DNA from 4 places in the Pseudomonas sp. H2_A10 genome. Region 4 is predicted to be linked to each of the others. Evidence: predicted binding sites of a transcription regulator. Region 4 holds the regulator's gene; each other region holds the start of a gene.

Region 1 (7,518 bases), 1.9 Mb from region 4:
TAGCCGTAGGGGAACCTGCGGCTGGATCACCTCCTTAATCGACGACATCAGCTGCTCCATAAGTTCCCACACGAATTGCTTGATTCATTGAAGAAGACGGTAATGCGAGATGAATGCATTATTCTATATAGAGCTTAGAAATGAGCATTCCATCCTAGCGATGGTGAATGTTGATTTCTAGTCTTTGATTAGATCGTTCTTTAAAAATTTGGGTATGTGATAGAAAGATAGACTGAACGTTACTTTCACTGGTAACGGATCAGGCTAAGGTAAAATTTGTGAGTGATTACAGATTTTCGGCGAATGTCGTCTTCACAGTATAACCAGATTGCTTGGGGTTATATGGTCAAGTGAAGAAGCGCATACGGTGGATGCCTTGGCAGTCAGAGGCGATGAAAGACGTGGTAGCCTGCGAAAAGCTTCGGGGAGTCGGCAAACAGACTTTGATCCGGAGATGTCTGAATGGGGGAACCCAGCCATCATAAGATGGTTATCTTGTACTGAATACATAGGTGCAAGAGGCGAACCAGGGGAACTGAAACATCTAAGTACCCTGAGGAAAAGAAATCAACCGAGATTCCCTTAGTAGTGGCGAGCGAACGGGGACTAGCCCTTAAGTGGCTTTGAGATTAGCGGAACGCTCTGGAAAGTGCGGCCATAGTGGGTGATAGCCCTGTACGCGAAAATCTCTTAGTCATGAAATCGAGTAGGACGGAGCACGAGAAACTTTGTCTGAATATGGGGGGACCATCCTCCAAGGCTAAATACTACTGACTGACCGATAGTGAACTAGTACCGTGAGGGAAAGGCGAAAAGAACCCCGGAGAGGGGAGTGAAATAGATCCTGAAACCGTATGCGTACAAGCAGTGGGAGCCCACTTTGTTGGGTGACTGCGTACCTTTTGTATAATGGGTCAGCGACTTATTTTCAGTGGCGAGCTTAACCGAATAGGGGAGGCGTAGCGAAAGCGAGTCTTAATAGGGCGTCTAGTCGCTGGGAATAGACCCGAAACCGGGCGATCTATCCATGGGCAGGTTGAAGGTTGGGTAACACTAACTGGAGGACCGAACCGACTACCGTTGAAAAGTTAGCGGATGACCTGTGGATCGGAGTGAAAGGCTAATCAAGCTCGGAGATAGCTGGTTCTCCTCGAAAGCTATTTAGGTAGCGCCTCATGTATCACTGTAGGGGGTAGAGCACTGTTTCGGCTAGGGGGTCATCCCGACTTACCAAACCGATGCAAACTCCGAATACCTACAAGTGCCGAGCATGGGAGACACACGGCGGGTGCTAACGTCCGTCGTGAAAAGGGAAACAACCCAGACCGTCAGCTAAGGTCCCAAAGTTATGGTTAAGTGGGAAACGATGTGGGAAGGCTTAGACAGCTAGGAGGTTGGCTTAGAAGCAGCCACCCTTTAAAGAAAGCGTAATAGCTCACTAGTCGAGTCGGCCTGCGCGGAAGATGTAACGGGGCTCAAACCATACACCGAAGCTACGGGTATCACGTAAGTGATGCGGTAGAGGAGCGTTCTGTAAGCCTGTGAAGGTGAGTTGAGAAGCTTGCTGGAGGTATCAGAAGTGCGAATGCTGACATGAGTAACGACAATGGGTGTGAAAAACACCCACGCCGAAAGACCAAGGTTTCCTGCGCAACGTTAATCGACGCAGGGTTAGTCGGTCCCTAAGGCGAGGCTGAAAAGCGTAGTCGATGGAAAACAGGTTAATATTCCTGTACTTCTGGTTATTGCGATGGAGGGACGGAGAAGGCTAGGCCAGCTTGGCGTTGGTTGTCCAAGTTTAAGGTGGTAGGCTGGAATCTTAGGTAAATCCGGGATTCTAAGGCCGAGAGCTGATGACGAGCTAACTTTCAGTTAGCGAAGTGGTTGATGCCATGCTTCCAAGAAAAGCTTCTAAGCTTCAGGTAACCAGGAACCGTACCCCAAACCGACACAGGTGGTTGGGTAGAGAATACCAAGGCGCTTGAGAGAACTCGGGTGAAGGAACTAGGCAAAATGGCACCGTAACTTCGGGAGAAGGTGCGCCGGTGAGGGTGAAGGACTTGCTCCGTAAGCTCATGCCGGTCGAAGATACCAGGCCGCTGCGACTGTTTATTAAAAACACAGCACTCTGCAAACACGAAAGTGGACGTATAGGGTGTGACGCCTGCCCGGTGCCGGAAGGTTAATTGATGGGGTTAGCTAACGCGAAGCTCTTGATCGAAGCCCCGGTAAACGGCGGCCGTAACTATAACGGTCCTAAGGTAGCGAAATTCCTTGTCGGGTAAGTTCCGACCTGCACGAATGGCGTAACGATGGCGGCGCTGTCTCCACCCGAGACTCAGTGAAATTGAAATCGCTGTGAAGATGCAGTGTATCCGCGGCTAGACGGAAAGACCCCGTGAACCTTTACTATAGCTTTGCACTGGACTTTGAATTTGCTTGTGTAGGATAGGTGGGAGGCTTTGAAGCGTGGACGCCAGTCTGCGTGGAGCCAACCTTGAAATACCACCCTGGCAACTTTGAGGTTCTAACTCAGGTCCGTTATCCGGATCGAGGACAGTGTATGGTGGGTAGTTTGACTGGGGCGGTCTCCTCCTAAAGAGTAACGGAGGAGTACGAAGGTGCGCTCAGACCGGTCGGAAATCGGTCGTAGAGTATAAAGGCAAAAGCGCGCTTGACTGCGAGACAGACACGTCGAGCAGGTACGAAAGTAGGTCTTAGTGATCCGGTGGTTCTGTATGGAAGGGCCATCGCTCAACGGATAAAAGGTACTCCGGGGATAACAGGCTGATACCGCCCAAGAGTTCATATCGACGGCGGTGTTTGGCACCTCGATGTCGGCTCATCACATCCTGGGGCTGAAGCCGGTCCCAAGGGTATGGCTGTTCGCCATTTAAAGTGGTACGCGAGCTGGGTTTAGAACGTCGTGAGACAGTTCGGTCCCTATCTGCCGTGGACGTTTGAGATTTGAGAGGGGCTGCTCCTAGTACGAGAGGACCGGAGTGGACGAACCTCTGGTGTTCCGGTTGTCACGCCAGTGGCATTGCCGGGTAGCTATGTTCGGAATAGATAACCGCTGAAAGCATCTAAGCGGGAAACTAGCCTCAAGATGAGATCTCACTGGAACCTTGAGTTCCCTGAAGGGCCGTCGAAGACTACGACGTTGATAGGTTGGGTGTGTAAGCGCTGTGAGGCGTTGAGCTAACCAATACTAATTGCCCGTGAGGCTTGACCATATAACACCCAAGCAATTTGACTACTCGAAAGAGCATCAGATTGCGGTGTGTGAAGACGAAACGAACCGAAAGTTTGTAACTCACAAAACACCGACTGCTGTCACATACCCAATTTGCTGAAGCGAGGCCATCTGGTCACGAGTCAGTACCCGAATTTCTTGACGACCATAGAGCATTGGAACCACCTGATCCCATCCCGAACTCAGTAGTGAAACGATGCATCGCCGATGGTAGTGTGGGGTTTCCCCATGTGAGAGTAGGTCATCGTCAAGATTAAATTCCAAAACCCCTGTTTGCTAACGCAGACAGGGGTTTTGTTTATGTAGAAGTCCATGAATTTCATCGGCACGTTGATACTGCGACGGGCCGGTACACAGAATTTCTTGACGACCATAGAGCATTGGAACCACCTGATCCCATCCCGAACTCAGTAGTGAAACGATGCATCGCCGATGGTAGTGTGGGGTTTCCCCATGTGAGAGTAGGTCATCGTCAAGATTAAATTCCGAAACCCCTGTCTGCTAACGCAGACAGGGGTTTTGTCGTTTAGAGGGATGCAATCCCGCCACGTTGTCCTCAAGTGAAAAACACACAACAGCGCTAACGCCTACCGCCTATCTCTTTCCTGGGTTAAAAATCAGATTTCTCCCATAAGTCCCTAAGTTTTGCTCCGACTTGGCCGAAAGCTTGATGAGCCATGCGTGCACCGAAATGGAGCGGGTGAACACTCCGCTTACCGTTTTATGGAATTTCCACTCGGCACGCTTATCCCCCTTTGGCAAAAGAAGTCGATGAAATGAATCTTAAGTTCAGTCATAAAATCTTGTTGGCCGCGTCAGGCGTAGTGGTTTTAGCCTTCGCGTTGTTCACCCTTTACAACGACTACCTGCAGCGCAGCACCATCAAGCAGAACCTGGAATCGTCCATCGAACAATCCGGGGAGCTCACCGCCAGCAGTGTGCAGAACTGGCTCAGTGGTCGAATACTGGTACTCGAAAGCCTGACGCAAAACGTAGCTCACCAAGGCAGTGCAGCGGACTTGCCTGGGCTAGTCGACCAACCAGCGTTCACCTCGAACTTCCAGTTCACCTATGTGGGTCAAACCAATGGTGTGTTTACCCAGCGCCCGGATGCAAAAATGCCCGACGGCTACGACCCCCGTCAGCGCCCCTGGTACAAACAAGCCGTGGCGGCTGATAAACCTATGCTCACGCCGCCTTATATGGCTGCAGTAGGCGGGCAGATCGTCACCATCGCCATGCCGGTGAAAAAGAACGGCGAGCTGCTGGGTGTAGTGGGCGGAGACCTCAGCTTGCAAACCCTGGTGAAAATCATCAACTCGGTGGATTTCGGCGGCATCGGGCATGCGTTCCTGGTCAGCGGCGACGGCCAAGTCATCGTCAGCCCGGACGAGGACCAAGTGATGAAAAACCTCAAGGACATCTATCCCGGCACCCGCTTACGTATCGAGAAGGTCAATCAGGAGGTTGTGCTCAAGGGCCAGGATCGTATTTTGTCCTTCACTCCGATCAGCGGCTTGCCAGGGGCAGATTGGTATATCGGTCTGTCGATCGATAAAGACAAAGCCTACGCACCGTTGGGTAAATTCCGCACGTCGGCATTGATCGCTATGCTCATCGCCGTGGTCGCGATTGCTGTGCTCTTGAGCCTGCTGATTCAGGTCTTGTTGCGGCCCTTGACCACTATGGGGGTTGCGATGCAAGACATCGCTCAAGGTGAAGGTGATCTGACCCGCCGCCTCGCTGTTACCAGCAAAGATGAGTTTGGCGAAGTCGGCAGTGCGTTTAACCGGTTTGTGGAACGTATCCACGCTTCGATTTCCGAAGTGTCTTCGGCAACACGCCAGGTGCACGACCTGTCCCAGCGAGTGATGGCATCCTCCAACGCGTCAATCATCGGTTCCGATGAGCAAAGTGCGCGTACCAACAGTGTGGCCGCAGCAATCAACGAACTGGGTGCCGCCACTCAGGAAATCGCGCGCAACGCGGCTGATGCGTCACAGCACGCCAGCGGTGCCAGCGAGCAAGCCGACGACGGTCGCAAAGTGGTGGAGCAAACCATCCTGGCGATGTCTGAACTGTCGCAAAAAATCAGTTTGTCCTGCACTCAGATCGAAACACTGAACGCCAGCACCGATAATATCGGCCACATCCTTGATGTGATCAAAGGCATCTCCCAGCAAACCAACTTGTTGGCACTGAATGCCGCGATTGAAGCTGCGCGTGCCGGCGAGGCGGGACGTGGGTTTGCGGTGGTGGCCGATGAAGTGCGCAACTTGGCTCACCGTACTCAGGAATCGGCTGAAGAGATTCATAAAATGATCACTTCGCTGCAAGTGGGTTCGCGCGAGGCGGTGACCACCATGAACGCCAGCCAAACGTCCAGTGAGCAAAGCGTCGGGGTGGCCAACCAGGCCGGCGAACGCCTGGTCAGCGTCACGCAGCGGATCGTTGAGATCGACGGTATGAACCAATCCGTCGCAGCGGCCACCGAGGAGCAGACGGCCGTGGTGGAAACCCTCAATGTGGATATCAACCAGATCAACCTGCTTAACCAGCAGGGCGTGGCCAACCTCAACGAAACCTTGAAGGATTGCGATGCGCTGTCGCAACAGGCTAATCGGCTGAAGCAACTGGTCGACAGCTTCAAAATCTGAGCCGTTGAGCGTGTGAGTAGGAGCGTGCAGTGTTCGCTCCTACTGCGGGCCCAACAAGCGGCTGACGTTGTCCAGTGCGCTTTCAGCGAAAGCCTGTACAAATTGTTCAAATCCCACCTGTGCAGCGTCCTCCGGTTCGGCAATGAGGGTCCACGTTACCCTGGAGCACTGTGTCTCCAGTGCGTCCACGTTGATTGCTGCCCACAATCTAGCCACGCCCAGAGTGTTGTAGAGGGTGGTCCAAGTCATATACATGGCGTGCTCATCCCGGCTATTGAGCTGTTCCACCACCTGGTTGCCATCTCGGAAAAACTTCGTGCGTAAAGCACCCACACCGGTACCGGTCATTTCGATGTGTGACAGAGCGGGGATGAATACATCAAAACCTGAAAACGTCCCCACCATGTTCCACACACGCCTGGCCTGGCAGTCGATCACCCGCGAGGCCACTATCGGCCGTCCCGTTGGATTGCGGATTAACGTATCCGGTTGCAGCCGTTTCATAATGTTGTCCTGACGCAATTCATAGAAAACCGATGGCCTTGAGGTAATTGCAACCTCTGCTCAATAGCGCGGGGGTTTTATCGGGATACTGCTCACCCATTTGCTCAACGCCACGCTGTGCGTTCTCGTGAAGGATCATCCCGGTATCGCCGATGTCTTCATCCAAGCGATCAAGATAAAAACCGAGTACGCCAAACAGCGCGTTGTCCTGGTCCACCGTCTGTAGCGCCTTCTGCCATTGCGTGATGCTTACCCGCTCAAACATATGACCGGCTCGGCTGAACGCATCCAGATAATTCTCCCAGCTCAACGGCTGCGGGTTATGCAGGTTGAACACACTTCTATCGGCTTGAAAACGACTGCCGTGGAACGCAATGAAGCGCGCCAGAAAGTCCACTGGCATCAGGTCGAAATTCAAATCCAGCCGCGGAAGCAGGCCTAGTTGCAGCGAGCCCTTGAGCATCAGCATCAGGCGATTTTTTTGCGGCCGGCAAACCCCATTGCGGCTGTTGAAGCTGATGTTTCCGAGGCGATGGATATTGACCCAGGCCCCGTTTTCAACCGCGCGCCCCAGCAGTCGCTCCGCCACCCATTTGGAGAGGTTGTAGCCATTCTTGATATACAGCGGCAATGTGGCCGCCGCAGGGGCTTCAAGGATACGTCCCACCGTGTCGATACTGCTGGAGGCGGACAGCGTCGAGACAAAATTGAATACTTTCTTGCAGCGCGTCTCGCATAGACGCAAGCATTCGAATACGGGCTCGACGTTGTTCCTGGCTAGCGAGGCGTAGTCCATGACGTGGTTGACCTGCGCCGCGTTATGCACCAGCACACCGAAGCCTTCGACGAGAGAGTCATAGACGTCGCGGGCCAAACCCAGTCGAGGCTGGCTGATGTCGGCGGCGAATACCTGTACTCGGCTCAGGTCCATATGGTCCAAGCGGTAATCGCGCAGCGCCTGGGTAAACCTCATCATCGCGCACTGCCCCGGTCGTTCACGCACCAAGCACGCCACCTCAATGGCGCCACCGGCCAACAGGGCTTCGACGATGTGTATACCGACGAAACTGTTGGCGCCTGTGACTATAACTTTGCGCGGAT
Region 2 (7,518 bases), 2.3 Mb from region 4:
CCAAAACTGGCGCATCGAAAAGATTCAAGGTGAACGCGCCGCGCGCGCCGCCAAACGTGAATCCTCCGCCGTAGAAGCGCTTGAAGGCGGCGACCTGGGCCCCGAGCAAACGGGCCTGGTAATCGCGCACTTCGGTGTGCAGGTCGAAGTCGAGGCGCTGGAAGGCGAACTCGCGGGCTCAGTCTCCCGTTGCCACCTGCGCGCCAACCTGCCGGCGCTGGTGACCGGCGACAAAGTGGTATGGCGCGCCGGCAACCAGGGCATCGGCGTGATCGTCGCCCAGTTGCCACGCACCACCGAACTGCGCCGGCCCGACAGCCGCGGCCAGCTCAAGCCGGTGGCGGCCAACGTCGACATGATCGTGATCGTATTCGCCCCCTTGCCCGAGCCTCATGCCAACCTGATCGACCGCTACCTGGTAGCCGCCGAACATGCCGGCATCCGCCCGTTGCTGTTGCTGAACAAGTTCGACCTGATCGACGAACAGAACGCCCCTGCGCTGAATGCGCTGCTGGCGGTCTACCGCACCTTGGGCTACCCGGTGCTGGAAGTGTCGGCCCATCACGGCAATGGCATGGAACAACTGCAACAGCAGTTGGACGGACGCATCAGCGTGTTTGTCGGCCAGTCCGGCGTGGGTAAGTCGTCGCTGGTCAACAGCTTGCTGCCCGAGGTCGACACCCGTGTAGGCCCGCTGTCGGAACTGTCCGGCCAAGGTACGCACACCACCACCACCGCGCGGTTGTTCCACTTCCCCGGCGGCGGCGAACTGATCGACTCCCCGGGCATTCGTGAATTCGGCCTCGGCCACGTGAGCCGCAGCGATGTGGAAGCGGGCTTCATCGAGTTCAACGACCTGATTGGCACCTGTCGCTTCCGCGACTGCAAACACGACCGCGAGCCGGGTTGTGCGTTGCTCAAGGCCCTGGAAGACGGCCGCGTGCAGCAGCAGCGAATGAACAGTTATCGGTCGATTATTGCGAGCTTGCCGGAGAGCAGTTACTAAACCGCCGAAACAACAAGGCCGCGATTATCGCGGCCTTGTTGTATGTGAAGCCTAGGATCCCGTCCCAGGCACCGTAGGGTCTTTCACCCCACCATCATCAAACAGATTCAATTTCTGACGCAGCTCATGCGCCGGCAAGGGTTCTTGCCCTGGCGGGATGGCGTTCGGGTCGGCCGGTACTTCGCCGGGCGCGCCAGCACCAGGGGTCGGTTGTGGCGGTGGGGGCTGATCACCCTCAATCGCACGCTGGGCCTTTTTGGTCAGCACGACGATATCGATGCGCCGGTTGGCCGGGTTGAACGGATCCTTGTGATCAAACAGCTGCGAGGATGCAAAACCCACCACGCGCGCGACCTGCGGGTCCGGGTAGCTGCCGGCTACCAACGCGCGACGTGCGGCGTTGGCGCGGTTGGCCGATAGCTCCCAATTGCCGAAGTCACCCTGGCCCGCATACGGCTTGGCGTCGGTGTGACCGCTGATGCTGATCTTGTTCGGCACCGTTTTGATGGTGTCGGCCATGGCCAGCAGGATGTCTTCGAAATACGGCTTCAAGCGTGCGCTGCCGGAGTCGAACATCGGCCGGTTGGCGGCGTCGGTGATCTGGATGCGCAAGCCTTCCGGAGTGATTTCGAACGAAATCTGATCCTTGAATTTCAGCAACTGCGGGTTTTCTTCGACCTTGTTCTGCAACTCTTGCAACAGCAACTCAAGGCGCTCTTGCTCGACCTGCTCGGCCATGGCCTCGACGGTATCGCGCTCGATCGGGATTTTTTCCTGGGGCGCCTCGGTTTTGACTTCGGGGTTGATGGTGCGCTCAGGCGCCAATTGCGGCGAGCCGCCCAGATCGATCACGAAAGGCGTGCCGCTTTCCGAAAAGCCAATCGGGTCTTTGAAGTAGCCGGCAATGGCGATTTTCTGTTCGGGCGTGGCCGTCGACATCAGCCACAGCACCAGGAAGAACGCCATCATCGCCGTCGCAAAGTCGGCGAAGGCGATTTTCCAGGCGCCACCATGGTGCCCCGCAGCGAAGCGCTTGACGCGCTTGATGATTATCGGCTGGTTGTTTTCCATGGCTTAGCGACCGCGAACCGCTTGTTCCAGCTCGGCGAAGCTTGGGCGATGCTTCGGGTACAGGACCTTGCGACCGAACTCCACCGCCAGCGACGGCGGCATGCCGGAAGCGGACGCCACCAGACTGGCCTTGATCGATTCGTAAAGGTTGATTTCTTCTTTGGCATCATGGGCCAGGGAGGTCGCCAGAGGGCCGAAGAAACCGTAGGCCGCGAGAATACCGAAGAAGGTCCCCACCAACGCCGCACCGACGTGCATGCCGATGGCCGCCTGGTCACCCTCACCCAGGGAGGCCATGGTCACCACAATACCGAGTACCGCCGCGACGATACCGAAACCGGGCATGCCGTCTGCGACGCCGGTCACGGCGTGGGACGGATGCTCCAGCTCCTCTTTAAGGCTGAACAATTCCATGTCGAACAAGCCTTCAAGCTCATGGGGAGCCATGTTGCCGGAGGACATGATGCGCAGGTAATCACAGATATAAGCGGTCATGCGCTCGTCTTTGAGCACGGCCGGATACTTGGCGAAAATCGGGCTGGCCGCGGCGTCCTCGATGTCAGCCTCGATGGCCATCATGCCTTCGCGGCGGCTCTTGTTGAGGATCTCGTACACCAGCCCCAGCACTTCCAGGTAGAAGGTGTGGGTAAAGCGCGAACCAAACATGGCCAATGACTTCTTGATCACGTGCATGGTCATGTAGCCGGGGTTGGCCTGCAGGAAAGCGCCCAGTGCCGCACCACCGATAATCATCACCTCGAAAGGCTGGATCAGTGCCGCAATTTTACCGTGGGACAGGACGTACCCGCCGAGCACGCTCGCGAAGACGACGATGATGCCGATAATTTTAGCCATAGGAGATGAGTACTTGCGCCGTCGGGTTCATGGACATATTTGGGGGAACTGAAAAACTCTTGTTCTACTTATCGGCAAAACTGCGCCAGACTATAGCCCGTTAAGGCGAAAAGCCAGTTCGGCCCGCTCCGGGCGTGTTGACCGCATGTGATGATCGCGCCCCAATCATGGCTAATAAAACGACAGTCCCATCTGTAAGACCTCTCTCTCTCGCCGCTTGGATCAAGTGCCTGGACGAAGTGCCGCTGCCTGTTCCCCAGGCCAGCCACGACCGGGTGTGCAAGGCGATCCGCGACAGCCGCAGTTCGTTGCGAGATATTGCCGAACTGATGCAAAACAGCCCAGCCCTTGTACTCAGCGTGATGCGCGAGGCAAACAGCCATACCCATGGCAGCCTGACGGAGCCGGCGGAAAATCTCGAAGTGGCGCTCAACCGCCTGGGCCTCAAGCGCGCCGAAGAACTGCTGGCGCGCCTGCCCTCGGTGCCGGCCCAAGAGATCCCCATTGCATTGCGTCAATTGTTGCTGGTGAGCCAGCATGCATCGCAACAAGCCAACGGTTTGTTCGGCAGCCGCCTGGCACGGTTGTGGCAAGACATTCACTGGGGCAGCCTGCTGTTTCTGTCGCCGCTGTGGCCGATGGCCGTTGCCCACCCCAAGCTTCTCGAAGAGTGGGAGCTGCGCGTGATTCACAAGGGCGAGTCGGCACGCAAGGTCGAGCAGCAATTGTTCGGCGTACGCCTGCTGGACCTGTGCCTGGCACTGACCGAAACCTGGCACCTGCCGATCTGGGTGTCCCAGGGTTATAACCTGCTGAAGAACGAGCAACGGTTGCTGGTCAAGGCGCTGCATATCGCCCGTGAAGATGACCCGTTGCGCCATCAGCAGTTGCTCGACGCCGAGCCCAACCTGCGCCGCTGGCTGAACCAGCCGGCCAATACCGTGCTGCTGGCCAACGGTTTGGCGATGTCCGCGCAAGAATCCTGGACCTGCCCGCACACACAGCGCTGGCAGTACCTTACAGCTCTGTATCTGCAACAACCGCTGGCTGAGGTGCAGCAACACTCGCATCAACAAGCCGTCACCAGCGCTCGCACCACGCTGATGCCCGACCTCTGGCACCCGGCGCTTTCGCTGATCTGGCCGTGGCATGTACAGAAGATCCATCGCGGCCTGCTGCCCGCGCCGCCGCCCACCGCCGAAGCCTTGGCGGTATGGCGCAACCGCTGCACCGAACTGCTGGTGGAGCCGAGCCGTTTTGCCAACGCCATGCATTTGACCACGTGCGCCAAAGAAGCCCTGGTGGCCAGTGGCATGCAACGGGTGTTGTTGTTCATGGCCGATCGCGCCTTGAGCACGCTGCGCGTACACCAAGCCGACGGCCTACCTAAAGACGCCGCCAACCTGAGCCTGGACGTGGTCAACAGCACACTGCTGCAGCGCCTGCTGGAAAAATCCGCCCAAGTGCGCCTCACACCGGACAATCATGCGCAGTTCTCGGCCTTGCTGCCGCCGATCCTGCGTCGCCTGTTCAACGGTGAGCACCTGTTGTTGCGTTCCATGAGCTGCAACGGTCGCGTGGTGATGGTGATGATCGCCGACCAGGGCGGTGGGCCGTTCTCGGAAACCACCGTGCAAGCCTTCGGCAAAACCGCGCAGTGCATCGAGAAAGCCCTGCACAGCTTTACCAACCGCAGCGTCTGATGCTTGCGCTACAATCGCCCTCCTTTATCGCCAACATTTGTGCCCAGGAGACCTCACATGCCTGACTTCTCTGGCTTGCCGCTGGTGATCGAACCCAGCGACCTGATCGGTCGCCTTGATGCCGAACACCTGATTCTGGTGGACCTCACCAGTGCCGCCCGCTACGCCGAAGGGCATATCCCGGGGGCGCATTTCGTTGACCCCAAGCGCACCCAGTTGGGCCAGCCGCCGGCACCCGGCCTGCTGCCCCACAAAGCCGACCTGGAAAAACTCTTCGGTGAACTGGGCCACACCCCGGATGCCACCTACGTGGTCTATGACGACGAAGGCGGCGGCTGGGCCGGACGCTTCATCTGGATGCTCGACGTGATCGGTCACCCGAAATACCACTACCTCGACGGCGACCTGCTGGCCTGGCTGGCCGCTGAGTACACCGTGTCGACCGACGTGCCGCCAGCGCGCGGCGGCCCGGTCAGCCTCACGCTGCACGATGGCCCCACCGCCACCCGCGAATACCTGCAAAGCCGCCTCGGCGCCGCCGACCTGGGCATCTGGGACGCACGCGGCCCGCTGGAATATTCCGGCGAGAAGGTGCTCGCGGCCAAAGGCGGGCACATCCCCGGCGCCGTGAACTTCGAATGGACCGCCGGCATGGATAAGGCGCGCTGCCTGCGCATCCGCCGCGACATGCCGCAGGTCCTCGAAGAGCTTGGGCTGACCCCCGACAAAGAAATCATCACCCATTGCCAGACTCACCACCGCTCTGGCTTCACCTACCTGGTGGCCAAGGCGCTCGGTTATCCGCGAGTCAAAGGTTATGCCGGTTCCTGGGGCGAATGGGGCAACCACCCCGACACCCCCGTTGAGATTAAGGTTTAAGGACAGTTATGAAAAAGCAGTTGTTTATCCTCAGCCAGTACTTGCTGCCGCACCATCTGCTGTCGCGCCTGGCCGGCTGCATTGCCGAGTGCCGCGTGCGCTGGTTCAAGAACGCCTTCACCACCTGGTTCGCCAAACGCTATCAAGTGGACATGTCCCAGGCACTGGTTGAAGACGTAACCGCCTACGAGCACTTCAACGCGTTCTTCACTCGCGCCCTCAAAGACGGCGCGCGCCCGCTGGACCAAGCCCCTGGCGCCGTACTCAGCCCCGCCGATGGCGCGGTCAGCCAGCTTGGCCCGATCGAACATGGTCGTGTGTTCCAGGCCAAGGGCCACAGCTTCAGCGTGCTGGAATTGCTGGGCGGCGACGCCGCTGTAGCGGCGCCGTTCATGGGCGGCGACTTTGCCACCATCTACCTGTCACCGAAGGACTACCACCGAGTTCACATGCCGCTGGCCGGCACCCTGCGCGAGATGGTCTACGTGCCGGGCCGGATCTTCTCGGTCAACCAGACCACCGCCGAAAACGTACCGGAACTGTTTGCGCGCAATGAGCGTGTTGTGTGCCTGTTCGACACCGAGCGCGGCCCGATGGCGGTGGTATTGGTCGGCGCGATGATCGTGGCATCGATTGAAACCGTGTGGGCTGGCCTGGTTACGCCACCCAAGCGCGAGCTGAAAACCGTGCGCTACGACGAAGCCGCGCGTGCGCCGATTTATCTGGAGAAAGGTGCCGAGTTGGGCCGCTTCAAGCTGGGCTCGACCGCCATCGTGCTGTTCGGGCCGGATCAGGTGAAATGGGCGGAAGAATTGGTGGCCGGTTCGCCGGTGCAGATGGGCCAGGGTATCGCACTGCCCAACGCCTGACCTGACGCCAATCCAGGTCAATTGTGGGAGGGGGCTTGCTCCCGATAGCTGTGTTTGAGTCAACTCATCGGGTGACTGATCCACGGCCATCGGGAGCAAGCCCCTTCCTACATTTTCAGTTACAGCTGCCCGTCGCGGTCGCGAAAGCCCAGCAGGTACAGCACACCGTCCAGCCCCAAGGTCGAAATCGCCTGCTTCGCCGATTGCTTCACCAACGGCTTGGCGCGAAACGCCACGCCCAACCCGGCAATCGCCAGCATCGGCAAGTCATTCGCGCCGTCGCCGACCGCAATGGTCTGCTCCAGGCGCAAGCCTTCCTTATGGGCCAATTCCTTCAACAGATCCGCTTTGCGCTGGGCGTCGACAATCGGCTCCACCGCCACACCGGTCACTTTGCCATCGACCACTTCCAGCTCATTGGCGAAGACGTAGTCGATGCCCAACTTGGCCTGCAATTGTTTGGCGAAGTAGGTAAAGCCACCGGACAGGATCGCAGTCTTGTAGCCCAGGCGCTTGAGTTCGGCGAACAGCGTTTCGGCGCCTTCCGTCAGGCGCAGCGACGCGCCGATGGAGTCCAGCACGCTCACATCCAGGCCCTTGAGCAGCGCCAGGCGCTCCTTGAAGCTGGCGCGGAAATCCAGTTCACCGGCCATGGCGCGCTCGGTGATCGCGGACACCTGTTCACCCACACCGGCGGCCTTGGCCAATTCGTCGATGACTTCGGCTTCGATCAGTGTGGAATCCATGTCGAACACCGCCAGGCGACGGTTGCGGCGGAACAGCGAGTCTTCCTGGAAGGCGATATCGACATTCAACGCCTGGGCCACGCTGAGGAACTCGGCGCGCAAGGCTTGCGGGTCGGCCGGCTCACCGCGCACGGAGAACTCGATGCAACCCTTGCCCTGATGAGCGGGTGTGTCCAGCGGCATACGGCCCGACAGACGGTCGATGTGGTCGATATTCAAACCGTATTGCGCGGTGATCGAACTGACACGTTGCAACTGTTCAGCCGTGACCTTGCGAGTCAACAGCGTGACGATGTGGCGTTTCTTGCCTTGGCCGGCCACCCAATGCTGGTAGTCCTCCTCGGACACCGGGGTGAAACGCACCTGTTGATCCAGCTTGTACGCTGTGA
Region 3 (7,518 bases), 190 kb from region 4:
ACAGATTGGTTGTCATACAAGATGATGGTTTTCTCACGCGCTCAGCAATGTCCCTCCAGCAGGATGTTAAGCTCCGCCCAGCCCAACCTCGTGGACCTCCCGCAATGCCCATTGAAAGCCCAGCGCCCCTGCGTAGACGCTCTAACAACCTGGCCCAAGGCGTGGTCGATGCCCTGACCCAGCGCATCCAGCTCGGGCAATTGAAACCCGGTGAAAAACTGCCGTCCGAATCCACCATCGTGCGTGAGCACGGCGTCAGCCGTACGGTGGTGCGCGAGGCGCTTTCCAAGTTGCAGGCCTCGGGGCTGGTGGAGACGCGGCATGGCATCGGCACCTTCGTGCTGGAGCAAAACGCCCAGCAGGGCTTGCGCCTGCATGTGGATACGGTGGCCAGCGTGCGTAACATGCTGGAACTGCGCCTGGGCCTGGAAGTACAAGCGGTAGCGCTGGCCGCGCTGCGCAGAAGCGAGGTGCAACTGGCCGATATGCGCCAGGCGCTGGATGACTACCAGGCCTGCCTGGCCAACCACGACAGCTGTGTGGAAGAGGACAAGCGCTTTCACCAACTGATCGCCGAGGCCACCGGCAATACGTTCTTCAGCGAAATCATGTCGCACCTGGGCAATGCGATGATTCCCCGCACTCAGGTCAAGGGCGCCGAGCGCGGCGGCGCCGATTTTGCCAAGCTCGGGCAATTGGCGAACCTTGAGCATGAGGCGATTTTTAATGCGATCAAACGCCAGGACCCGGACGCGGCGCGGGCCGCCATGGTGCTGCACCTGACCAACAGCCGGGATCGGTTTTCCGGCGAATGACAAGGACTCAAGGTTGAACGAACAGACATTGTCCCAGCGCCTGGAGCGCGTGGCGGCGCATATACCGCACGGCGCACGCCTGGCCGATATCGGCTCGGACCACGCCTACCTGCCGGTGGCATTGTTGCGCCGTGGCGTGATCGAGGCGGCCGTGGCGGGGGAGGTGGCCGCCACGCCTTTTCAAGCGGCCAAGCGTACCGTGTGTGACAACGGCCTGGAGCAGCGCATCCGCGTGCGCTTGGCCGATGGTTTGTCGGCCATCGAACCCGACGACCGTATCACCGCCGTCAGCCTGTGCGGCATGGGCGGCGAAACGATCCGCGACATCCTCGAAGCCGGCAAGGCCCATTTGAGCGGTCATGAGCGGCTGGTCCTGCAACCCAACGGCGGCGAGCAACCGCTGCGCGTGTGGTTGATGCACAACGGCTACCGCATCGTCAGTGAAGAGTTGCTGCACGAAAACCGCTTCTACTACGAAATCATCGTCGCCGAGCGCTCGGAGCCGGTGGTGTACAGCGCTGAAGAATTGTACTTCGGCCCGCTGCACATGCAGGCGCGTACGCCGGTCTTCCTGGTCAAGTGGCAACGCGCGCTGCGCCTCAAGCACAAGACCCTGGCCGGCTTCGAACAGGCACGGCAGACGCTGCCCGAGGCTAAGCGCCAAGAGATAGCCCGGCAGATTCAGTGGATGATTCAATTGCTGGGTTGATCGCTGTTGTCGCCGGATCCGCATCCATGGCGCCGGATATGCTCCAATAACCGCCTCATTCGCTCACCCAGGACACCTGCCATGGCCGACACCACCGACCAAGCCTTCTACGACCGCGCAGACGCACATATCGAACTGTCGAACGAGCAGCTCAAAACCTTCGAAGACCTCGGTCAGGTCAGCGCCTCAATGATGTTCGGCACCACCCGGTTCAATGCCTGGGCGTGTGCGCGTAATTTTAAATCCGGCGCGCACATGGCCGAGGAGCGCGAGGCGATGCTGAAGTATTTCTGTGAGCAGTACCGGATGATGCTTGAAGACAATCTGGACGATCACATCAATAATTTTACTCAGTACATGCAAGTCAAATAGGGCGCCGGTACTGCGTCCACCAGCCATATGCCGTTGTCCGCCTGGAAGAACCGCATGCCTGCCTTTCTCATCGCGTGCGTATCAATGCTGAGCAGCACCGGTTGCCCATAGCGCTTGCCGACGGCCATCGCGGTCTCAGGGTTCTCTGTCAGGTGCACATGGTGCCGGCTGCCCGGAATCAGTCCTTGAATGTCGATGGAGGCCATGAAGCGGCTGGCGGTACCGTGGTAGAGCACGGCCGGCGGTTCCTTTTCGATGTGCTGCACCTGCACGTGTTCAGTGCTATGGCCTTGGGCGGCGCGGATGCGGTAGCCATCGTCGGAGAGTGTGAAGCGCTTTTTATCGTTGGTCTCAACGACATCGAGCAAGGCCTGGCGGTCAACGTTATGCCCGTGGCGGTTGGCTTTTGTGATCAGTTCGTCAATATCGGTCCAGCCGTCGCTGTCCAGTGCAATACTCAATGACTCCGGGGCATGGCGCAGTACGTAGCTGAGGAATCTGCTGATATCGTCGCGTTGTTTCTTATTCAAGAGGATTTCCTTTTCCGAGGTGAGCTTGATTGCCGTCAGACGCATTCAGCCCTTCAAGTTTGTTCGGTTCGCGGCCGATAGGATGCCTGTAATTGAAGATGTTTTGGAGCGCATCTCAGGTAGTCGTCTCCGCCGGTTACAACACCCTGGCCGACACTGAGTGCTTTTGCCCCATTTTCGTGCGCGCCACCGGCACCATAAGCACACCGAGCGCGCTGTTTCGGGGCTGCGTGCCGGCGGCTCGTATCTTGCTAGTGCCAAGCTAATCAATGACATGGCATTTTGCCGTTAGTCATTTCAAGGCTTGGCCTGCCGTTTATTCGCGTGGGTTGTTTTTGGGAGTGGTCGGACATGCACAGCTTGTTATCACCCGGTATCCGCCTGCTCGGACGTCTCGGTTTCGCACGTAAATTCCAGATTCTGTTTTTCCTGTTCATGCTGCCCCTGGCCGGTAGCCTGTGGATGATCGGGCAGGACTATCGTGAAAAATTAAGCGTGATTTCCAACGAACAGTCCGGCGTCCGCCAACTGTTGGCCCTGGACACACTGGACGGCCAATTGACCGCCCAGCGCAACCTGGCCGCGCGCTGGAAAGCAGCAGACATCCTGCACGCCCCGACGCCGGCGGCGAAGGCGGCGATGGACAAGGTCGATGCGAATTTCCCACTGATCCAGCAAAGCCTGCAAACCTTGGGCGATACCCTCAAAACCCAGAACGCCGGGGCCGATATCCTGGCGCGCTTCGACGCGTTGCAGGCCACGGTCAAGGGCATGGACTCCGCGTCCCTGCGCACCGTGGGCTGGTGGCCGGACGGCTACGACCGTTTCACCTCGGCCCTGAGCGCGATGCAAACCCTGCGTGAGCAGATCACCCTGGACGCCGGCCTGATCCTCGACCCCTGGCTGGAAACCTACATGCTGATGCAGATGGGCACGCAGCAGACGCCGGACCTGATCGAGCGCATCGGTCGCATGGCCAGTGTCGGTCAATCGTCCATCGCGTCCGGGCAATTCACCCTGCAAAGCCGTTTGCAGATGCGCGACCTGCGCAGCCGCATCGGCGACGCGCGCGACCAGTTGGACAAGGCTGCGACTGCGCTCAAAGCCAAGCAATTCGACGGCATGCAACCCTGGACCGCGCAGTACGACAACAGCCTGCAGCTGTTGGATAACGAACTCAAAGTGCTCGATGACGGCGTGTTCGGCGGCAGTATCAAGCTTGACACCACCAGCTTTGAGCGCAGTGTTGACACCACGCTCGCCTCGCTTGGCGCGCTGCGTGTGCAGTCGCTCACCTCGCTGGATGCGCGCTTGAGCTACTACCACAGCCACGCCAACCAACGCTTCATTCCCCTGGCGCTGACGTTCGGCCTGCTGGCCCTGGCGGCGCTGTACCTGTTCGTGTGCCTGCAAGCTTCCATCCGCCGCAGCGCCAGTGGCATCACCACCCTGGCCGAGTCCCTGCGCGACGGTAACCTGTGCGTGGAAGTGGCGGTGGAAGGGCGTGACGAACTGGCGGCTATCAGCACGGCACTGAACGTGGCGGTGATGCAGCTGCGCACCAGCCTGCTGGGGGTCAATCACGAAACCCAGCAACTGGGCTCAGCGGTGCTCACCCTCAATTCGCAATCGGGCAGCACCCTCACTGAAGTCGAAGACCAGCAACACCAGATCAGCCAGATTGCCGCTGCCGCCACGCAGTTGGCCGCCACCTCCATGGGCGTCGCCAGAAGCTGCGAGCAAGCCTCGGGCAGCGCCCAGCAGACCCGGCGCATTGCCGAAGACAGCAGCCGTGACAGCCAGCGCACCACCGCGAGCATCCAGCAGCTCAACCAACGCCTTACCGACACCGCCGATGCGTTGCAGCAGGTGAGCCAGCAGGGGCAGCAGATTCAATCGGTGGTCGACACCATTCGCGGCATTGCCGAACAGACCAACCTGCTGGCGCTCAACGCGGCCATCGAGGCGGCGCGTGCCGGTGAGCAGGGCAGGGGGTTTGCGGTGGTGGCCGATGAAGTGCGCAGCCTGTCGCAACGCACCCAGGCTTCCACGGCGCAGATCGCCGGCACCGTCGACAGCCTGCGCGCGACCGTCAGCCAGGCGGTCACCTTGATGGGCGCCGCGTGCGAGCAAGCACTCACCGATGCCGAGTCCGTCACCGGCCTGGGCGCGCGCTTGGGCGAGATTGCCGGCGCGGTGCAGAACGTCACCGACACCCTGGCGCAAATCGCCACGGCCGTGGAAGAACAAGCGGCGACGGCGGACGAAGTGAGCGGCAATATCCAGCAAGTCGATCAGGCCGCAGGGCGCTTATTGGACGGCGCCCGCGCAGTCAACCGCGCGGCCGACACCTTGAGCAAGGGCAGCCAGGCGTTGAGTGACAACACGGCGCGGTTTCGTTTGGGCTGAGCGGCGTTGTGGTGAGCGGGGCAAGCCCGCTCACCACCTGCATCGTTCCCGAAGGGTGCTGAGGGTTACTTCGCCTGGGTGTGCAACACCTCAATCCACAACGCCCCCTTGCCCGACGCCGCTTCTCCCACCCGCTTCAATGCCCCGTTGGCGCTGACCGCATACGCCCCGACCGTGTCGCTTTTCTCGCCCGTCACCAGCAACCATCGGCCATTGGGCGAAAACGCGATATTACGCGGCTGCTTTTCTTGCACCGGGTAGTTGTCGAGAAAGCGCAGGCCGCCCGTGGCTGTGTCCAGCGCAAACGCCGATACCGAACTGCTGGTGCGTTCGCTCATCAGCAGCAGCTTGCCATCCGGCGACAGACGCAGGTCGGCGGCCCAGATGCGCGGTGTCGGGTCGTCTTTGAGGTCATTGTTGCGCGCATCGCGCACTTCGCCGTGGGCCAGTTTCAAGCGTGCGGGGATGCCGTTGGCCACGCCGACCTGGGCCAGCGCGCCGGTGTTGTGGTCGATGGCAAACGCGGTCACGGTGCCGCTCATTTCGCCGACCACATACAGGTATTGACCGTTGGCCGAGAACGCCAGGTGCCGAGGGCCGGTATTGGCCGGCACGCTGACAAAGCCCGTGCCGATCGGCGTGAGTGCGCCGGTGTTGGCGTCGAAGCGGTATTGCAGCACATGGTCGGTGCCCAGGTTGCCGGCGTACGCGAAGCGATTGCTCGGGTCGGTACGCAACGAGTGCGCGTGCAGGCCGGTTTTGTAGGTGAGGATCGGCTCGGCCTTGTCGACGGGCTGCACGCTGAGCAGGTCGGCACCGTAGGAGGCCGCGAGCAGATAACGCCCGGCGCGGTCGGTGGCCAGGTAGGCCATGCTGTCGGCCAGCGGCGCCTTGGACGTTGGCGTCAAATGCCCGCTGGCCGGGTCAATGCTGAACGCCTGCACCTGAAACGGCTTGACCCGCAGCGCGGCAAACAAGGTCTTGCCGTCCGGGCTCAGGGCCATCGGGTTGACCTGATCGCCCGCCGTTACTTGCTCGACCAGGCTCAGTGCACCGTTGCTTTCATCGAGGCGATATTGAGAAATCAAGCCATCGCCGGGGCTGGAGATGTAGGCAAAGGTGGTGGCGTTGGCGTGTGCGACGAGGCCGCAGGCAATGGCGGCGGCCAGAATGAGAGGTTTATTCACGAGCGGACCTTTATTGTTTTGATTGTGGTCAGTCATCGTATGACTATGCGGGAGTCTCGGCAATGGGTGTTTGGTCGGCGCACTGACTTCTTCATCTTGGCGCCTCGCACCAACCTGGTCCTGGGCCGACGGTTTGGCGGCGAGCCGATCCCCTGGCCCATACGGCCTATTTGCCCCAAAGTGCCGATCAGTTAAGCGAACGCAATGTTCAAAGCAATGAAGATCCCCTGTGAGCAAGCCCCCTCCCACAGGGATCTGCGCTTAACGGATCTGCCCACAAACGCGGGTGCGTCAGCGGCTGGCTCAGGAACCTTTCGCGCTCCAAGGGGCTCACTTGTCAGGTCGCTCCGTTTGATCGCCGAAAGGAATCCGCATGCTTTCAGCCTCGCCAGCCTTTGCCCAGCACCCCCCCGTCGAACGCGAACTCAGCCTGCGCGCTGTCATCATGGGGACGCTGCTCGGCATCCTGCTCACCCCTTCCAACGTGTACGCCGGCCTGAAGATCGGCTGGTCGTTCAACATGTCCATCATTGCTCTGTTGGTGGGTTATGCGATTTTCCAGGGCGTGGCCAAGCGTTCGTCCGGGCAACTGCCGTGGACGCTGCATGAAAGCAATATCAACCAGACGGTCGCTTCGGCCGCCGCTTCGATCATCTCCGGCGGGTTGGTCGCGCCGATCCCGGCCTACACCCTGCTGACCGGTAACCAACTGGACGCGCTGCCGATGATTGCCTGGGTGTTTTCGGTGAGTTTCCTGGGTATTTGGATCGCCTGGTACCTGCGGCCGTCGCTCCTCAATGACAAGGCGCTGAAATTCCCCGAAGGCATGGCCACCCTGGAAACCCTGCTGCATATCTATAACCACGGCCGCGAAGCTGCGACACGCCTTAAGGTGTTGCTCAGCGCGGCGTTGTTGTCCGGCATGGTGAAGTGGGTAGACACCTTTATGTGGACCTTCCCGCGTTGGTCACCGACGGCCCATCTGGAACGCCTGACCTTTACCGCCGACCCTTCGCTGCTGTTGCTGGGGTTTGGCGGCATCATCGGCATCCGCGTCGGTCTCACGCTGCTGCTTGGCGCGTTGCTCGCCTGGGGCGGCCTGGGCCCGTGGCTGCTGGCGCAAGGTTTGGTGACGTTGCCGGCCGACAGCAGCGGCCCGCAGTTCGCCGCTTTGGTGGAATGGCTGCTGTGGCCGGGCGTGAGCCTGATGGTGTGCTCCACGTTGGCCTCGTTGACGATCCGTCTGTGGGCGTTGCGCTCCTCCATCAAGGCCGGCGGTGGCGCCATCTGGACTCTGCCAAAACCTGGGCCTGCCGCAGGCTTCGTGTTGTCGATTGCATTCGTGGTGAGCCTGCAGGCGCTGTTGTTCGGCATCAACCTGTGGATGGCGTTATTGACCATCCCCTTGGCGATTTGCCTGGCCGCCGTGGCCGCCCGTGTAGTGGGAGCCACCGGCATTCCGCCGATTGGCGCCATCGGGCAATTGTCCCAACTGA
Region 4 (7,518 bases):
CTGGCAATGATGATGTTGCCGATGCCGCCGTTCCTGCTCGACGTGTTCTTCACTTTCAACATCGCCCTGTCGGTGGTGGTGCTGCTGGTGTGCGTGTATGCCCTGCGGCCCCTGGATTTTGCGGTGTTCCCGACGATTTTGCTGGTGGCGACCCTGCTGCGCCTGGCGTTGAACGTGGCCTCTACCCGCGTGGTGATGCTTCATGGCCAGGACGGCCACGCCGCGGCCGGTAAGGTGATCCAGGCCTTCGGTGAAGTGGTGATCGGTGGTAACTACGTGGTCGGTATCGTGGTGTTCGCGATCCTGATGATCATCAACTTCGTGGTGGTGACCAAAGGCGCCGGACGGATTTCCGAGGTGAGCGCGCGGTTTACCCTCGACGCCATGCCCGGCAAGCAGATGGCCATCGACGCCGACCTCAACGCCGGCTTGATCGACCAGAACCAGGCCAAATCGCGCCGCCTGGAAGTGGCCCAGGAAGCCGAGTTCTACGGCTCCATGGACGGCGCCAGCAAATTCGTGCGCGGTGACGCCATCGCCGGCCTGCTGATTCTGTTCATCAACCTGATCGGCGGCATTGCCGTGGGTATCTTCCAGCACGGTATGACCTTCGGCGACGCGGGCAAGGTCTACGCCTTGCTGACCATCGGTGACGGTTTAGTGGCGCAATTGCCATCACTGTTGTTATCAACAGCCGCTGCAATCATGGTGACCCGTGCGTCGGGCTCCGAAGACATGGGCAAGCAGATCAGCCGGCAGATGTTCGCCTCGCCCAAGGCCCTGGCCGTGGCGGCGGGCATTATGGCGATCATGGGTATCGTGCCGGGCATGCCTCATGTGTCGTTCCTGACCATGGCCGCATTGGCCGGCGGCGGTGCCTACCTGTTTTGGAAAAAGCAAAACGCAGTCAAAGTGCAGGCGCTGCAGGAGGTCGCGCGCCAGCAGGAGCTGCTGCCATCCCCGGCCCGTGCCCAGGAAACCAAGGAGTTGGGCTGGGACGACGTGACGCCCATCGACATGATCGGCCTGGAAGTCGGCTACCGCCTGATTCCGCTGGTGGACCGCAACCAGGGCGGCCAATTGCTCGCGCGGATCAAGGGGGTGCGCAAGAAGTTGTCCCAGGACCTGGGCTTTTTGATGCCCACCGTGCACATCCGCGACAACCTCGACCTGGCGCCCAGTGCCTACCGCCTGACGCTTATGGGGGTGATCCTGGCCGAAGCCGAGATTTACCCGGACCGCGAGCTGGCGATCAACCCCGGCCAGGTGTTCGGCAGCCTCAACGGCATTACCGCCAAAGATCCGGCTTTTGGCCTGGAGGCGGTATGGATCGAAATCAGCCAGCGCAGCCAGGCGCAGTCCCTGGGCTATACCGTGGTGGACGCCAGCACCGTGGTCGCCACCCACCTCAACCAGATTTTGTACAAGCACTCCCACGAGTTGATCGGTCACGAAGAAGTCCAGCAATTGATGGGTTTGCTGGGCAAGGCCTCGCCAAAACTCGCCGAAGAGCTGGTGCCGGGCGTGCTGTCGCTGTCGCAACTGCTCAAAGTGCTGCAGGCGCTGCTGGCCGAACAGGTGCCGGTGCGCGACATTCGCAGCATTGCCGAGGCCATCGCCAACAATGCCGCCAAGAGTCAAGATACCGCCGCGCTGGTGGCGGCGGTGCGTGTCGGATTGTCGCGTGCAATCGTGCAAAGCATTGTAGGGCTTGACTCTGAGCTGCCTGTGATCACCTTGGAACCAAGGTTGGAACAAATATTGCTCAATAGTATTCAGAAGGCAGGACAAGGCCAGGAAGAGGGCGTTCTGTTGGAGCCAAGCATGGCTGAAAAACTGCAGCGTTCGTTGATCGACGCCGCGCAGCGCCAGGAAATGCAGGGCCAACCGGTGATTCTGCTGGTGGCAGGCCCGGTCCGGGCAATGTTGTCGCGGTTCGGGCGCCTGGCAGTACCGAATTTGCACGTTTTGGCTTATCAGGAAATTCCTGACAACAAGCAAGTGACTATCGTCGCGACAGTAGGGCCCAACGGCTGAGGGTAGTGGGTTATGCAAGTGAAGCGTTTTTTCGCCGCCGATATGCGTCAGGCCATGAAACTGGTCCGTGATGAGCTGGGCGCCGACGCCGCGATTATCGGTAACCGTCGTATTGCCGGCGGTGTCGAGCTGACGGCTGCCCTGGATTACACCCCCCAGGCCCTGGCGCCGCGCGTGCCGAACATGGAGCTTGAAGACGAGCTGCGCAAGACTGCCTCGCGCATCGTCTCGGCCCAGGCCGAACTGAGCATGCGCGGCGACAGCGATGCCACCACCAATCGCCAGTTGTTCGCCGGCCTGCCGCTGACGGCTGCCGAGCCGTTGGTCGAGCCCACTTTCATCGAACCGCCGCGTCCTGCCGCGCCCGCCCCGGCCGCCGCAGTCGACCAGCGCGCGTTCGACTCGATGCGCTTTGAACTCAATGGCCTGCGCGAGTTGCTCGAAGTGCAGCTCGGCTCGCTGGCCTGGACCCAACTGCAAGGCAGCAAACCGCAACAGGCCAACTTGTGGCGTCGCCTGCAACGCATCGGCCTGTCCGGCCCGTTGTCCCGCGACCTGTTGGCGCTGACCCACGAAATCGAAGAGCCTCGCCAGGCCTGGCGCATGTTGCTGGCCCACTTGGCGCGGATGATCACCACGCCACAGATCGAACCCTTGGAAGAGGGCGGAGTGATCGCCATGGTCGGCCCGGCCGGCATGGGCAAGACCACCACGCTGGCCAAGCTTGCCGCCCGTTATGTGCTTAAGTACGGCGCCCAGAATATCGCGCTGGTGAGCATGGACAGCTACCGTATCGGCGCCCAGGAACAGCTCAAGACCCTGGGCCGCATCCTCAATGTGCCGGTTACCCATGTCGACCCCGGTCAATCCCTGGCCAATGCCCTCGACCCGCTGCTGCGCAAGCGCGTGGTGCTGATCGACACCGCCGGCCTGCAAGCCAGCGACCCGGCGTTGCGTATGCAGCTCGAAAGCCTGGCCGGGCGTGGCATCAAGTCAAAAAATTACCTGGTGCTTGCAACCACCAGCCAGAAACAGGTTCTTACCGCTGCGTATCACAGCTACAAACGCTGCGGGCTGGCCGGTTGCATCCTGACTAAACTGGATGAAACCGCCAGCCTGGGTGAAGTGCTGAGCCTGGCTATCAGCCACGAACTGCCGGTGGCTTACCTGACCGATGGGCCGCGGATCCCGGATGATCTGCATCTGCCGCGCCGTCATCAGTTGGTCAGCCGCGCCGTCAGCGTACAAATGCAAGACGAGCCTAGCGAGGAAGCGATGGCCGACATGTTCGCCGATCTCTATCACAACCCGGCAAAACGGGTCGGTTGAGTCAGATGAACACCGTGAAAAGTATCTACATCGATGGTCTGCAAGCGATTCACGCGGCCAAGCCATGTAGCCTGCGTCTAAGCAAGACAAGGTAAAGAAATAAAATGGGCAGCATGCATCCCGTACAGGTGATCGCGGTGACCGGCGGCAAAGGTGGCGTCGGAAAAACTAACGTGTCAGTGAATTTGTCCCTGGCCCTGGCAGAACTTGGCCGTCGCGTCATGCTGCTGGATGCTGACCTGGGACTGGCGAACGTCGACGTTCTGCTGGGGTTGACGCCCAAACACACGCTTGCCGATGTGATCGAGGGGCGCTGTGAGCTGCGCGATGTGCTGCTTCAAGGCCCTGGCGGGATCCGCATCGTGCCGGCCGCCTCCGGCACCCAGAGCATGGTGCACCTGAGCCCGGCGCAGCATGCCGGCCTTATCCAGGCATTCAGCGATATCGGCGACAACCTCGACGTGCTGGTGATCGACACCGCCGCCGGGATCGGCGAATCCGTGGTCAGCTTCGTGCGCGCGGCGCAGGAAGTGTTGCTGGTGGTCTGCGATGAACCCACCTCGATCACCGACGCCTACGCCCTGATCAAATTACTTAACCGTGACTACGGCATGAACCGCTTCCGCGTACTGGCCAACATGGCCCAGAGCCCGCAGGAAGGGCGCAACCTGTTCGCCAAGTTGACCAAGGTCACGGATCGCTTCCTCGATGTCGCCTTACAATACGTCGGTGCAGTTCCCTACGACGAGTGTGTGCGCAAGGCTGTGCAAAAGCAGCGTGCGGTCTACGAAGCGTTCCCTCGTTCCAAATGCGCATTGGCGTTCAAGGCTATTGCCCAAAAGGTCGATACTTGGCCGTTGCCCGCCAACCCACGGGGGCATCTGGAGTTTTTCGTCGAGCGATTGGTACATCAGACGAGCGCAGGACCCGTGCTATGACAGCGAACGGCTATAACGCCTACAAGAAGTCCGCCCGTGACAGTCAGGGCGAGTTGATCGAGCGTTATGCGCCGCTGGTCAAGCGCATCGCCTATCACCTGCTGGCACGCCTGCCCGCCAGCGTCCAGGTAGAAGACCTGATCCAGGTCGGCATGATTGGCCTGCTCGAAGTGTCAACCAAATACGATGCCACCAAAGGCGCGAGTTTCGAGACGTATGCGGGTATCCGTATCCGGGGCGCCATGCTCGATGAAGTGCGCAAGGGTGATTGGGCGCCTCGTTCGGTACACCGCAATACGCGCATGGTCAGTGACGCAATTCGCGCAATTGAAGCAAAAACCGGTCGCGACGCTAAAGATCACGAAGTTGCGGCCGAACTCCAATTGAGTCTCGACGATTATTACGGGATTTTGAACGACACCTTGGGCAGCCGCCTGTTCAGTTTCGACGACCTGTTGCAGGACGGTGAACACGAAGGGCTGCACGAGGACGGCGCGAGTACTCATATGGAGCCGGCGCGAGACCTGGAAGATGAACGCTTTCAGGGTGCGTTGGCGGACGCGATTGCCAATTTGCCTGAGCGTGAGCGACTGGTATTGGCGCTGTACTACGACGAAGAGCTGAACCTCAAGGAAATCGGTGAGGTCCTGGGGGTCAGCGAATCGCGAGTCAGCCAGTTACACAGCCAGTGCGCCGCTCGCTTGCGGGGGCGTTTGGGAGAGTGGCGAGCGCGCTGACAGGCAGTGTGGGGACACTGCAAAGCGATACCGCGAAGGTGATGGATCTTCGCGGGTTCGGCCCGTGGTGCCCCCGGCAGTCCTTTTTGTGTAATGCCTGTTGATTGAAATGACGCGTCCAGGTGCTGGGCGCGTTTAAGACTGCTTGGAGGTCGAATTGGACAAGAACATGAAAATCCTCATCGTTGATGACTTCTCAACGATGCGGCGGATCATAAAAAACCTGTTGCGTGACCTTGGGTTCACAAACACGGTCGAGGCGGATGATGGCCTTACGGCGATTCCGATCCTCAACAGCGGGAGCATCGACTTTCTGGTAACCGACTGGAACATGCCGGGCATGACCGGTATCGACTTGCTGCGTCATGTGCGGGCCGACGAAAAGCTGCGCAGCCTTCCCGTGCTGATGGTCACCGCCGAAGCCAAGCGTGAGCAGATCATCGAAGCTGCCCAGGCGGGTGTTAACGGTTACGTGGTCAAGCCATTCACTGCACTGACTCTGAAAGAGAAGATCGAAAAAATCTTCGAACGCATCCACGGCTGATGCCATCGCGGGGGAGCTATGGAGCATAACGAAACGTCACAGGGAGACTTTGAGTCGACCCTGAAAAAACATGCTCACCAGTTGGTCGACAGCCTTGAAAAAGGCCAGTTCGGCGACGCGGTGCAGTTGATCCATGAGCTCAACCAGACCCGTGACCGCGGCCTGTATCAGGAAGTGGGCAAGCTCACACGCGAGCTGCACAGTGCGATTGTCAATTTCCAGATTGACCCGCACATGCCCCAGGCCGAAGAAATCTCACAGATCACCGATGCCACCGAACGCCTGTCCTATGTGGTCAGGCTGACTGAGGCGGCGGCCAACCGCACCATGGACCTGGTGGAGAACGCCACGCCCCTGGTCAACGGCATGGCCACTGAAGCCCAGGCCCTGAGCGCCGATTGGGGCCGCTTCATGCGCCGGGAAGTCGGGGCTGAGGAGTTTCGTGAGCTGGCACGTCGGGTTGAAGGCTTCTTGTCGCGCAGCGAGCAGGAAAACCGCACGGTTTCCAGCAACCTCAACGATATTTTGCTGGCCCAGGATTACCAGGACCTCACCGGTCAGGTGATCAAGCGTGTGACCCAGTTGGTCACCGAAGTGGAAAGCAACTTGCTCAAATTGGTGCTTATGGCAGGCCAGGTTGACCGTTTTGCCGGCATTGAACATGACCGCGAAGCGATCCTCTCGGAAAAAGATCCACAAAAACATCTCGCCAAGGGTGAAGGTCCGCAGATTCATGCCGATAAACGTGAAGACGTTGTGTCAGGTCAGGATGACGTAGATGACCTGTTATCCAGTTTAGGCTTCTAAGGAGCACCCACATGAGCTTCGGCGCCGATGAAGAGATCCTTCAGGATTTCCTTGTAGAGGCCGGCGAAATTTTAGAGCAACTGTCCGAGCAACTGGTCGAGCTGGAAAGCCGCCCGGATGATGCGAACCTGCTCAATGCAATTTTTCGCGGTTTTCACACTGTAAAAGGGGGCGCCGGCTTCCTCCAGCTCCATGAGCTGGTGGAGTGCTGCCACATCGCCGAGAACGTGTTCGACATCCTGCGCAAGGGTGAGCGTCACGTTGATTCGGAGTTGATGGACGTGATTCTCGAAGCACTGGATGCGGTCAACGGCATGTTCAGCCAAGTGCGTGAACGTGCCCCGATCACGGCGGCCACGCCGGAACTGTTGGCGGCCCTGGCGCGCTATGCAGAGCCTGCGGACACTTGCGCGCCGGTGGTTGAAGCGGCGCCGGAGCCTGTGGCGGAGCCTGAAGCGGATGTCACGGACACTGAGTTCGAACAACTGCTCAACTCCCTCAGTGCCGTCAAGGCCGAAGCCGAAGCACCGGCCGCCGAAGCCCCGGCAGCGGCGCCGACCAGCGAAGACATTACCGACGCAGAATTCGAATCGCTGCTCGACCAGCTGCATGGCAAAGGCCAGTTCGCCGCTGATGCGGTGGCGCCTGCCGCTGCCGCTCCTGCACCTGCCGCAGCGGGCGGGCCGGTCAGCACCGACATCACCGACGACGAATTCGAAGCGTTGCTCGACCAACTGCACGGCAAAGGCACCTTTGCGGCCGATGCCTTGCCGGCAGTCGCCGCCACCGCCGCTGCGCCTGCCGCCCCTGCGCAGCCTGCCGCTGATGGCCTGATCACGGATAACGAATTCGAAGCCCTGCTTGACGATTTGCACGGCAAGGGCAAGTTCAGCGAGGTTGCACCTGCCGCCGCTACGGCAGCACCGGTTGCCGCCAAAGCGGCTGCACCCGCCAAAGCTGCCGCTCCAGCCGCTCCAGCCGCCAAACCGGCACCTGCCCCAGCGGCGGCGCCGGCTGCGGCCCCAGCGCGTGCCGCCGCCGCGGCGCCGCCTGCGGACAAACCCGCCAGTGAAGCCGAAACCACCGTGCGCGTGGACACCGCGCGGCTGGACGACATCATGAACAT

What was found. Region 4 encodes FliA, which starts transcription of late flagellar genes. Its sites were predicted from a motif close to CTAAAGTTTNNNNNNNNNNNGCCGNTAA; they were not measured.
Region 1: AB4O23_RS03495 (methyl-accepting chemotaxis protein) is a predicted target of FliA. The motif match lies at 3,895-3,922, and genes of this name have one in related genera.
Region 2: motA (flagellar motor stator protein MotA) is a predicted target of FliA. The motif match lies at 3,001-3,028, and genes of this name have one in related genera.
Region 3: AB4O23_RS13195 (methyl-accepting chemotaxis protein) is a predicted target of FliA. The motif match lies at 2,480-2,507, and genes of this name have one in related genera.

What each region holds. Positions count from the first base shown of each region.
Region 1 is NZ_CP162821.1:783,274-790,791, reverse strand. It holds rRNA gene AB4O23_RS03515 (16S ribosomal RNA) at 1-37, shown strand, start outside; rRNA gene AB4O23_RS03510 (23S ribosomal RNA) at 345-3,236, shown strand; rRNA gene rrf (5S ribosomal RNA) at 3,394-3,509, shown strand; rRNA gene rrf (5S ribosomal RNA) at 3,619-3,734, shown strand; gene AB4O23_RS03495 (methyl-accepting chemotaxis protein) at 4,033-5,913, shown strand; gene AB4O23_RS03490 (SRPBCC family protein) at 5,953-6,417, opposite strand; gene AB4O23_RS03485 (amino acid adenylation domain-containing protein) at 6,437-7,518, opposite strand, start outside.
Region 2 is NZ_CP162821.1:316,538-324,055, forward strand. It holds gene rsgA (small ribosomal subunit biogenesis GTPase RsgA) at 1-1,006, shown strand, start outside; gene motB (flagellar motor protein MotB) at 1,058-2,077, opposite strand; gene motA (flagellar motor stator protein MotA) at 2,081-2,932, opposite strand; gene AB4O23_RS01525 (HDOD domain-containing protein) at 3,100-4,635, shown strand; gene AB4O23_RS01530 (rhodanese-like domain-containing protein) at 4,693-5,514, shown strand; gene asd (archaetidylserine decarboxylase) at 5,523-6,383, shown strand; gene serB (phosphoserine phosphatase SerB) at 6,503-7,518, opposite strand, start outside.
Region 3 is NZ_CP162821.1:2,840,784-2,848,301, forward strand. It holds gene AB4O23_RS13175 (FadR/GntR family transcriptional regulator) at 105-815, shown strand; gene AB4O23_RS13180 (tRNA (adenine(22)-N(1))-methyltransferase) at 829-1,524, shown strand; gene AB4O23_RS13185 (DUF3144 domain-containing protein) at 1,606-1,896, shown strand; gene AB4O23_RS13190 (RNA 2'-phosphotransferase) at 1,875-2,426, opposite strand; gene AB4O23_RS13195 (methyl-accepting chemotaxis protein) at 2,778-4,835, shown strand; gene AB4O23_RS13200 (lactonase family protein) at 4,901-6,022, opposite strand; gene AB4O23_RS13205 (OPT family oligopeptide transporter) at 6,396-7,518, shown strand, end outside.
Region 4 is NZ_CP162821.1:2,648,840-2,656,357, forward strand. It holds gene flhA (flagellar biosynthesis protein FlhA) at 1-2,037, shown strand, start outside; gene flhF (flagellar biosynthesis protein FlhF) at 2,050-3,366, shown strand; gene fleN (flagellar synthesis regulator FleN) at 3,471-4,304, shown strand; gene fliA (RNA polymerase sigma factor FliA) at 4,301-5,041, shown strand; gene AB4O23_RS12410 (chemotaxis response regulator CheY) at 5,211-5,585, shown strand; gene AB4O23_RS12415 (protein phosphatase CheZ) at 5,604-6,392, shown strand; gene AB4O23_RS12420 (chemotaxis protein CheA) at 6,404-7,518, shown strand, end outside.